One region of the Ruegeria sp. CL3 genome, then DNA from elsewhere that is predicted to be linked to it. Evidence: riboswitches for the same ligand, from Rfam matches in the RefSeq annotation. Region 1 holds a riboswitch; the other holds the start of a gene.
What was found. Region 1 has a riboswitch for cobalamin ahead of ACR0NO_RS09785 (hypothetical protein). Riboswitches for the same ligand answer to the same signal wherever they lie in the genome.
Positions count from the first base shown of each region.

Region 2: another riboswitch for cobalamin. It lies ahead of ACR0NO_RS16150 (DUF1636 family protein); the one in region 1 lies ahead of ACR0NO_RS09785 (hypothetical protein).

Region 1 is NZ_JBQFPT010000005.1:306,733-310,358, reverse strand. Features, by position in the region: gene rsgA (ribosome small subunit-dependent GTPase A) at 1-683, shown strand, start outside; gene ACR0NO_RS09790 (alpha/beta hydrolase family protein) at 727-1,584, opposite strand; cobalamin riboswitch at 1,744-1,964, shown strand; gene ACR0NO_RS09785 (hypothetical protein) at 2,053-2,460, shown strand; gene ACR0NO_RS09780 (protein-tyrosine phosphatase family protein) at 2,457-2,960, opposite strand; gene ACR0NO_RS09775 (DNA polymerase III subunit gamma/tau) at 3,130-3,626, shown strand, end outside.
Region 2 is NZ_JBQFPT010000010.1:179,498-183,123, reverse strand. Features, by position in the region: gene ACR0NO_RS16165 (D-lyxose/D-mannose family sugar isomerase) at 1-107, shown strand, start outside; gene ACR0NO_RS16160 (hypothetical protein) at 229-450, shown strand; gene ACR0NO_RS16155 (hypothetical protein) at 447-935, shown strand; cobalamin riboswitch at 971-1,174, shown strand; gene ACR0NO_RS16150 (DUF1636 family protein) at 1,281-1,628, shown strand; gene ACR0NO_RS16145 (ABC transporter ATP-binding protein) at 1,625-2,401, shown strand; gene ACR0NO_RS16140 (ABC transporter substrate-binding protein) at 2,414-3,364, shown strand; gene ACR0NO_RS16135 (iron ABC transporter permease) at 3,366-3,626, shown strand, end outside.

The DNA of each region.
Region 1 (3,626 bases):
CCCGGCTCGAACGGTATCTGGCACTGGCGCATCAGGCGGGCTGCTATCCTGTCGTGGTCCTGACCAAAGCAGATAGCTGCTCGGACGCCGCAGCCTACGCCAAGCAGGCCGAAGCGCTGGCAACGTTTTTGACAGTCCTGACGGTCAACGCGCGCGACGAATCCGACCTGCAGCAGATTCTGGCATGGTGTCCGACAGGTCAGACAGCAGCTTTGGTCGGGTCATCCGGGGTTGGCAAAACAACGCTCGCCAACGGGATGACCGGGCAGGATCAGGCAACGGCCGCAATCCGCGAGGATGACGCCCGAGGCCGCCACACCACGACCTCTCGTGCCTTGCATCCGATGCAAAACGGCGGTTGGCTGGTCGATACCCCCGGCATGCGCGCCCTGCGGCTGCTCGACGCGCAGGACGGGGTGGACGAAGTGTTCTCGGACATTCTGGAGCTGGCCCAAACCTGCCGGTTCTCGGATTGCCAGCATGAGGCCGAGCCCGGTTGCGCTGTGCAGGCGGCGATTGAAGCAGGCACACTGGATGCAGATCGGTTGGAACGCTGGCGCAAGCTGAGGCGCGAGGATCAGCGTAACTCTGAGACCGTGGCCGAAGCGCGGGCACGCGACAAAGCCTTCGGCAAAATGGTCCGATCCGCGATGCACGGAAAATCCGCGCGGCGCGGAGATTGAAACACGGGCTGAAAAAGGGGCGTCGGTCCGCCGGCGCCCCCCATCAAGCGATCAATCGGGGCCAGAGCGCCGCATTTCGGCGAGCAAACACACCGATATGGCCGATTTCCGGAACGTCAAACTCTTCCGGTGACAACATGTGACGGCGTGCCTTCGGCCCGTATAGCTCAGCCAACCGCCAAACGGCAGCTTCTGGGACCATCTCATCATCTGTGAAAGCAAACAGGTCGACGGGAACGTTAGCCTCTTTCCATGTAGCTTGCGGCAGTGTGTCTCCGATCTCGGGCAGATAGCTTTGCGGCGCGGTGCACCATTTGCGCCATTGCCAATAGACCTTAGGCGGTAGGTCTGTTCCAAACCCAAGTGCCTTGCCCGGCAAATACCCCAGGCCGCTCACGACCAGAGGCACATGCCCATACCAGAACAACCCGGCCAGAGCGCGGTACGGCCAAGGATGATCGCCCAATTTCACAAGGCCAGAACAGACGCAGATCATGCGATCAATCTTGTCGATATCCGGCTGCACTGGCCCCAGCATCCCTCCAAGCGAATGACCAACTGACCATTGCTGTGCCAGCGGGAACCGTCGGCGCATTTCGGCCCGCGCGGCGGGCATGTCCTGCAACGCCCAATCCGCCATCGAGATCTTCGACCGACGCTGTGGCCCCGATTTCGAATGACCGAATTCCCGGTAGTCATAGATCAGACAGGCGATATCCCGATCCGACGCCAACCACTGTGCGAAATGCTTGTAGTAGTCACGCGGAACTCCCGTCGCACTGTTGATAACCACTACGGTTTCGGGCTGCCCTACGGGTCGGTAGATCCGCCCGGACAGGGTGCCATCCCCCACCGGGATCTGAACATCTTCGATCAGCACTGTTTGGTTTGAATCCAACATGGGCATCCTCGGCGGAAAACTGAACTGATGAGTTCACATCGCAACTTGAACTCAGACAGCCCATGCGAGTCAACTGCGATCCAACTTGACCACGCGTCCACTTTGCGGATCGGCTTTCCGCAGCGCAGAAAGTTCAACTTGACTCAGGATGGTTATGAACGCTAGCGATGATGCGATGGTTCCCGGCTTTCACAAGAGGTCGGGATGAAAAGGGAACACGGTGCGGTTTTCCCCGGCTTGCTCGGGACGAACCAAATCCGCGACTGCCCCCGCAACTGTAAGCGGTGAGCGATGTCGAAGATCCACTGGCCGAAAAGCCGGGAAGGTCGGCAAAGCGATGACCCGCAAGTCAGGAGACCTGCCATCGTCTACATAACCCAAACTCGGGCGGGGTGTCCGGGCAGGCCGTGACAGACCCTATCTGCCCCACCTGATCCCAGCCCCAGTCCAGCGCGCGGAGGGCGCAGGATGATCTGGAAGACGAAGACACATAGGTTCTCAGCAACCATCTGCCAACATACCGGCAAGACTTGCCCAGCGTTGGCACGGCTGGCGCGTTCGATGGTTGACGCGCTGGACCAAGCCGGTCCGGCGACCACATCGGATTTCGAAATCGAAGGCAGTAGCGACCTGACCCATTGCTCGGATGGATGCCACGCCCGGTTTCGGGCCAGCCGGTCTCGGGTGCGGGTCTATTGCGGAGCGGACCCTGATGCCGATAGCGAGACCCTCGATCGCTATGCCGACCTGATGTTCGGTACCGACACGAGCAGCCTGCCTGCCGCAGCCACGACTTCCCTGCCCTGCGCCATGCTCGAGGCTTCGGCGATTGCGCCGCGCAAACCGGCACAGGCGGAACTGCAGCCGTCGGCTTAGGAGTCTGCCAAAGCTCGGGCGGGCAAGGTTGCCCAGTGCTTCTGCGCATCGGTTTCGACTGCGCAGGGGCGTAGCTTGCGCAACCGGTCCAGCGCTTGGGTTGGAAGCTCGCCGCATTCGATCATCAACCGCAACACAACCATGCCAGAGCGACCACATCCGCCCTTGCAATGGACAAGCACGCGCCCTCCGCCCGATAAAGCCTGTCGCGCCGCGGCACTTACATCGGGCCACTGCGCATCAACCTCTGCCGGTGGCACGCCGAAATCCTGAATCGGCAAGTGTACCCAGCGGCTGGCACGTCCCTGAACGTCGCGGCCAAAATCGCGGGCACCGAACTGGACCAGCTCCGCCTCGGTTGTCATCGACAGCACGAGGCCCGGCCTCCAATCTCCGATCGTTTCAAGGTCGCCTGCATAGTCGCCACCCTTTCCCGGCATCGACGTTAGGGCAAGTGTGCCCCCGCCCACTTGCAAAGCATGAATGACCAAATTCGTCATGACAGCATCCCCCCGGAAGCGTTGATCCTGACTTTAGGCTTGATTCACAATCTGAAGAGTGTACCCCTGACGCGCCAGTTTCCAAAACAAAATCGTTCTTCAACTCATGTGGACGCGGGCGGCGCGGGCCTCTACGCTGCGGTGACGTTCCGAATCCGCCAGAGCAGACATGACCGACTCAGACAGCCCCGCCTATCAGGTTCTCGCCCGAAAATACCGCCCGGAAACCTTTGCCGATCTGGTGGGTCAGGATGCGATGGTCCGCACGCTCAAAAACGCGTTCGAGGCGGATCGCATCGCGCAAGCCTTTGTCATGACAGGCATTCGCGGAACCGGCAAAACCACGACCGCGCGGATCATTGCGAAAGGCATGAACTGTATCGGACCGGACGGAAATAGCGGACCCACGACCGAGCCTTGCGGCCAATGTGAACACTGCGTCGCCATCATGGAAGGTCGTCATGTCGACGTCATGGAGATGGACGCCGCCAGCCGCACCGGCGTCAATGATATTCGCGAGATCATCGACAGTGTCCGCTACCGCGCAGCCTCGGCCCGCTACAAGATCTACATCATCGATGAGGTCCACATGCTGTCAACCAGCGCCTTCAACGCGCTGCTCAAGACGCTTGAGGAACCGCCGGCTCATGTGAAGTTCATCTTCGC
Region 2 (3,626 bases), on a different contig from region 1:
CCGTGAATGACGACCGAACGGACAACGTATTCGAAGACCCGATCCCACGCTTTGCAACAATCGAAGAAGATGCAGCGCCGGATTTCCTGTTGGTTGCCGACTACTGACTTCATTGAGAATTTCGCGCTTGTACTTCCCGACTGTTTTTGTCAGTTAACAGCTGACCCAGTCAGATTTCGTTGGAATCATCGCCCGGTCCCATTTTTTGCGACCGAAAGATAACCTGACATGCGAAAATCCCTCGCAGATCTGTTGGCCATGGACGCCGTTGCCAGCCGCCATGGCTGCGCATTGAAACCAAAACTGAGGCAGGCGATCGAGGCTGATCTCAGCTTTTCCGTCCGCGCTGCATCACCGTTTCCTGAAACGCCGGTTGACCCAAACACCCTTCCGCAAAACGTCCACCCTTTGGTCGCACAAGCCCCCAAACCCAATAGGGAACGCGCATGAAACCCTCAGCATTTGACCACACATTGCCCCGCGTCGAATTTGACGGTTTCGAACGCGGTTTGCTGCCTGTCATGCGGCACTTCATCCTAAGCTTAACACAGCCGGAAACGCAGGCGTGGCAACATGCCTTCAAGGTCGCAACCGAACGCTGGGGGCGCGATCAGGGGCTGGTTCTGGCACATCTGGTCTTCAAAGTCGTCAAGGCCACGCTACACACCCGCCCTTTGGGTCTGGCCTTCAACGACCCGCTTTGTGTTGAAACACGGCACGAGCTAAAATGTGACGAAGGCGCCCTGCTGCGGATGCTGCACCACATGCGCCGCGACGAAACTCCGGCAGCGCGCGATGCCTTGAACGAATTGACCGGAGGCTACCCGGACACCCATCTGATACAGGCCGGTTTGACCCTGGCCAGCCAGTTCCCGACCGATGGTGTCGGACCGATCCGACCCGCCCGCAGGCCGACCCTGCGCGTGGTCCCATAGCGCGATTCCGGCGCTTGACAATAGGAGCTTGAGCAGACTAGCTGCTCTGGATGGTTCCCGACGGCCTGTGTCTGAGGGATGAAAATGGGAATACGGTGCGGCCCAAGGGCCAATGCCGTGACTGCCCCCGCAACTGTAAGCGGAGAGCGACGCCACAGAACCACTGGCCCTCAAGGTCGGGAAGGTTGGCCAAGCAACGACCCGCAAGTCAGGAGACCTGCCATCACAGATTAACCAGCCCGGGGCGGGGTGTCCCGGAAGGAGGCTCGATGGCACATCTGCGTGCTGATGCAACTCATGGCTTTTGCCTTCAATCGGCTTTTGTTCAAGTCGGCGATGCGTGCCATGGCTGATCATTTCGTCCTGATATGCGGCACCTGCAATGGGCCGATACCCGCGCGTGAGGCAAAAGAAGCGCTGGACGGCCAGCTGCCCGTGGGGTTCTCGACACGTCTGATCAACTGTATGGCCGGGTGCGACCGCCCGATGACGGTCGGGTTACAGGCCAAGGGCAAGGCGCAATACCTGTTCGGCGACATTCAATCCCCTGCCGATCTGAGCGCTTTGGCCGAGTTCGCCCATCAGTTCCGGGCTAGCGAGGATGGTTGGACCAGCGCCTCGACCCGTCCTTTGGCGCTCTACACCAAAACCCTGTCGCGCATGCCTTGCCTGCCACCGGAGGACACGGCATGAGCTTTCTGGTCGCTGAAAATCTGGAATACTACGCCCTGAACGGCGATGTTCTGCTGCGCGACACCTCGTTCACGCTTGAGGAAGGCGCGATATTGGCCGTTGCCGGCCCGAACGGGGCGGGCAAAACGACGCTGCTTAACCTCTTGTGTGGTGTCGCAAAATTGGCGCTAGGCGATGTGCGTATTCAGGGTCAAAGCCTGCGGAAACTGTCGTCGCTGGAGCGGGCCCGACGGATTGCCGTTGTCGGCCAGCAGGAAATACCCGACGGGCGGCTGCAACTGCGCGATTATGTGGCCCTTGGGCAAATCCCGATCAGGGCCGACAAATCCGCCGAAGCTCTTAAAACGGACCTGCAGCGCGTATTAGACACCACCGAACTGTCCCATCTGGCTGGCAAACAGATGGCAAAGCTGTCCGGCGGAGAGCGCCAGCGCGCTCATATCGCGCGGGCGTTGGCGCAGAACCCCTCGCTGCTGTTTCTGGATGAGCCGACCAACCATCTGGACCCGGATGCCAAGGGGCACATGCTGTCTCTGGTCGCCGAATTGGGCGTGACGGTTGTGATGATCGTCCACGATCTGGTCATGATCCCCGAATTCGCCAGCCACGTCGCCCTGATGAAGAACGCGCAACTGACGGCTTTCGGCCCGGTCGCCGAGGTTCTGACCCCAGACCGCGTGCGCGAGACTTTTGGTGTTGACTATTTGTGTTTCCAGCATGAAGGACGCGTGATCCCCGCGCTGGACATCCGAAAACGAAAGCTTTCATCTTAACAGGAGAGATTGATGAAACTGAAACTCTTGTCCGCTGCGGTCCTCAGCGCACTGGCGGGCGGCGCTGCTGCGCAAGAGATCACCGTCGACAATTGCGGTGAACCTCTGGTGTTCGATAGCAAGCCCGAGCGGATCGTGGTTCATGACATGAACATGACCGACATGGCCTTTGCACTGGGTCTTCAAGACAGCATCGTTGGCCTGACCGGGATCACCGGCTGGTACAAGACCAGCCCCGATTTCGACGCGCAGCGCGGTGACATCCCCGAACTCGCTCCGAAATACCCGACGGTCGAAAACCTCGTCGCGGTCGAACCCGACATGTTCTTCGCCGGTTGGTATTACGGCATGAAACCCGGCGGAGACGTTACCCCTGACACGCTGGAGCCCTTTGGCATCAAGACCATGGTGCTGACCGAAAGCTGCATTCACCTGAACAAAGACCGTCCCGAAGCCAGCATGGACCTGCTGTTTGACGACGTTCTGCGTCTGGGCACGGTCATGCATGTCGAGGACAAGGCGAACGCGCTGGTCTCGGGCTGGAAAGACCAACTGGCCGCGATCGAAGCCAAAACCGCCGATCTGGAAAAACCCCGCGTCTTCCTGCTGGACGGCCCGGCCGATGCGCCCTTTACCGCAGGCAAATATGCCATTCCCGACGCGATGATCGCAGCGGCTGGCGGCGTCAACGTCACCCATGACATGGACACTAGCTGGGGCCGCACCTCGTGGGAGGCTGTCGCCGCCTCGAACCCCGAATTCCTTGTTCTGCTGGACTACCAAACGGGCAATGGCGCGGCAGATACGTTTAAGTTCCTGCAGGAACATCCGGTGATGTCGCAGACCGATGCAGTCAAGAACGAGCGCTGGATCGGCCTGCGCTACGAAGAGCTGACACCGGGACCGGCAAACATCGAAGCGATCCAGAAGATGGCAACGGCGATGCACCGGGGTAACAGCTGAGATGACGAAGACGGGCCAGGCGGTCCTGCTGGGGGCGGTCATTCTGACCGCCCTTTTGCTGCTGTCGACGATCTATGGCACCACCCCGATCCCCTTGGCCGAGGTTTTCACCGCGATTGGGCTGGGGACTGGCGTGACTGAGGGCGACATGTCCCCTCTGCACCGGATCGTCTTTGACCTGCGCCTGCCCCGCGCGTTGTTTGCGGCGGTGATTGGAGCCGGGCTTGGTGTTGTCGGCGTCGTTTTGCAAACGACAACGCGC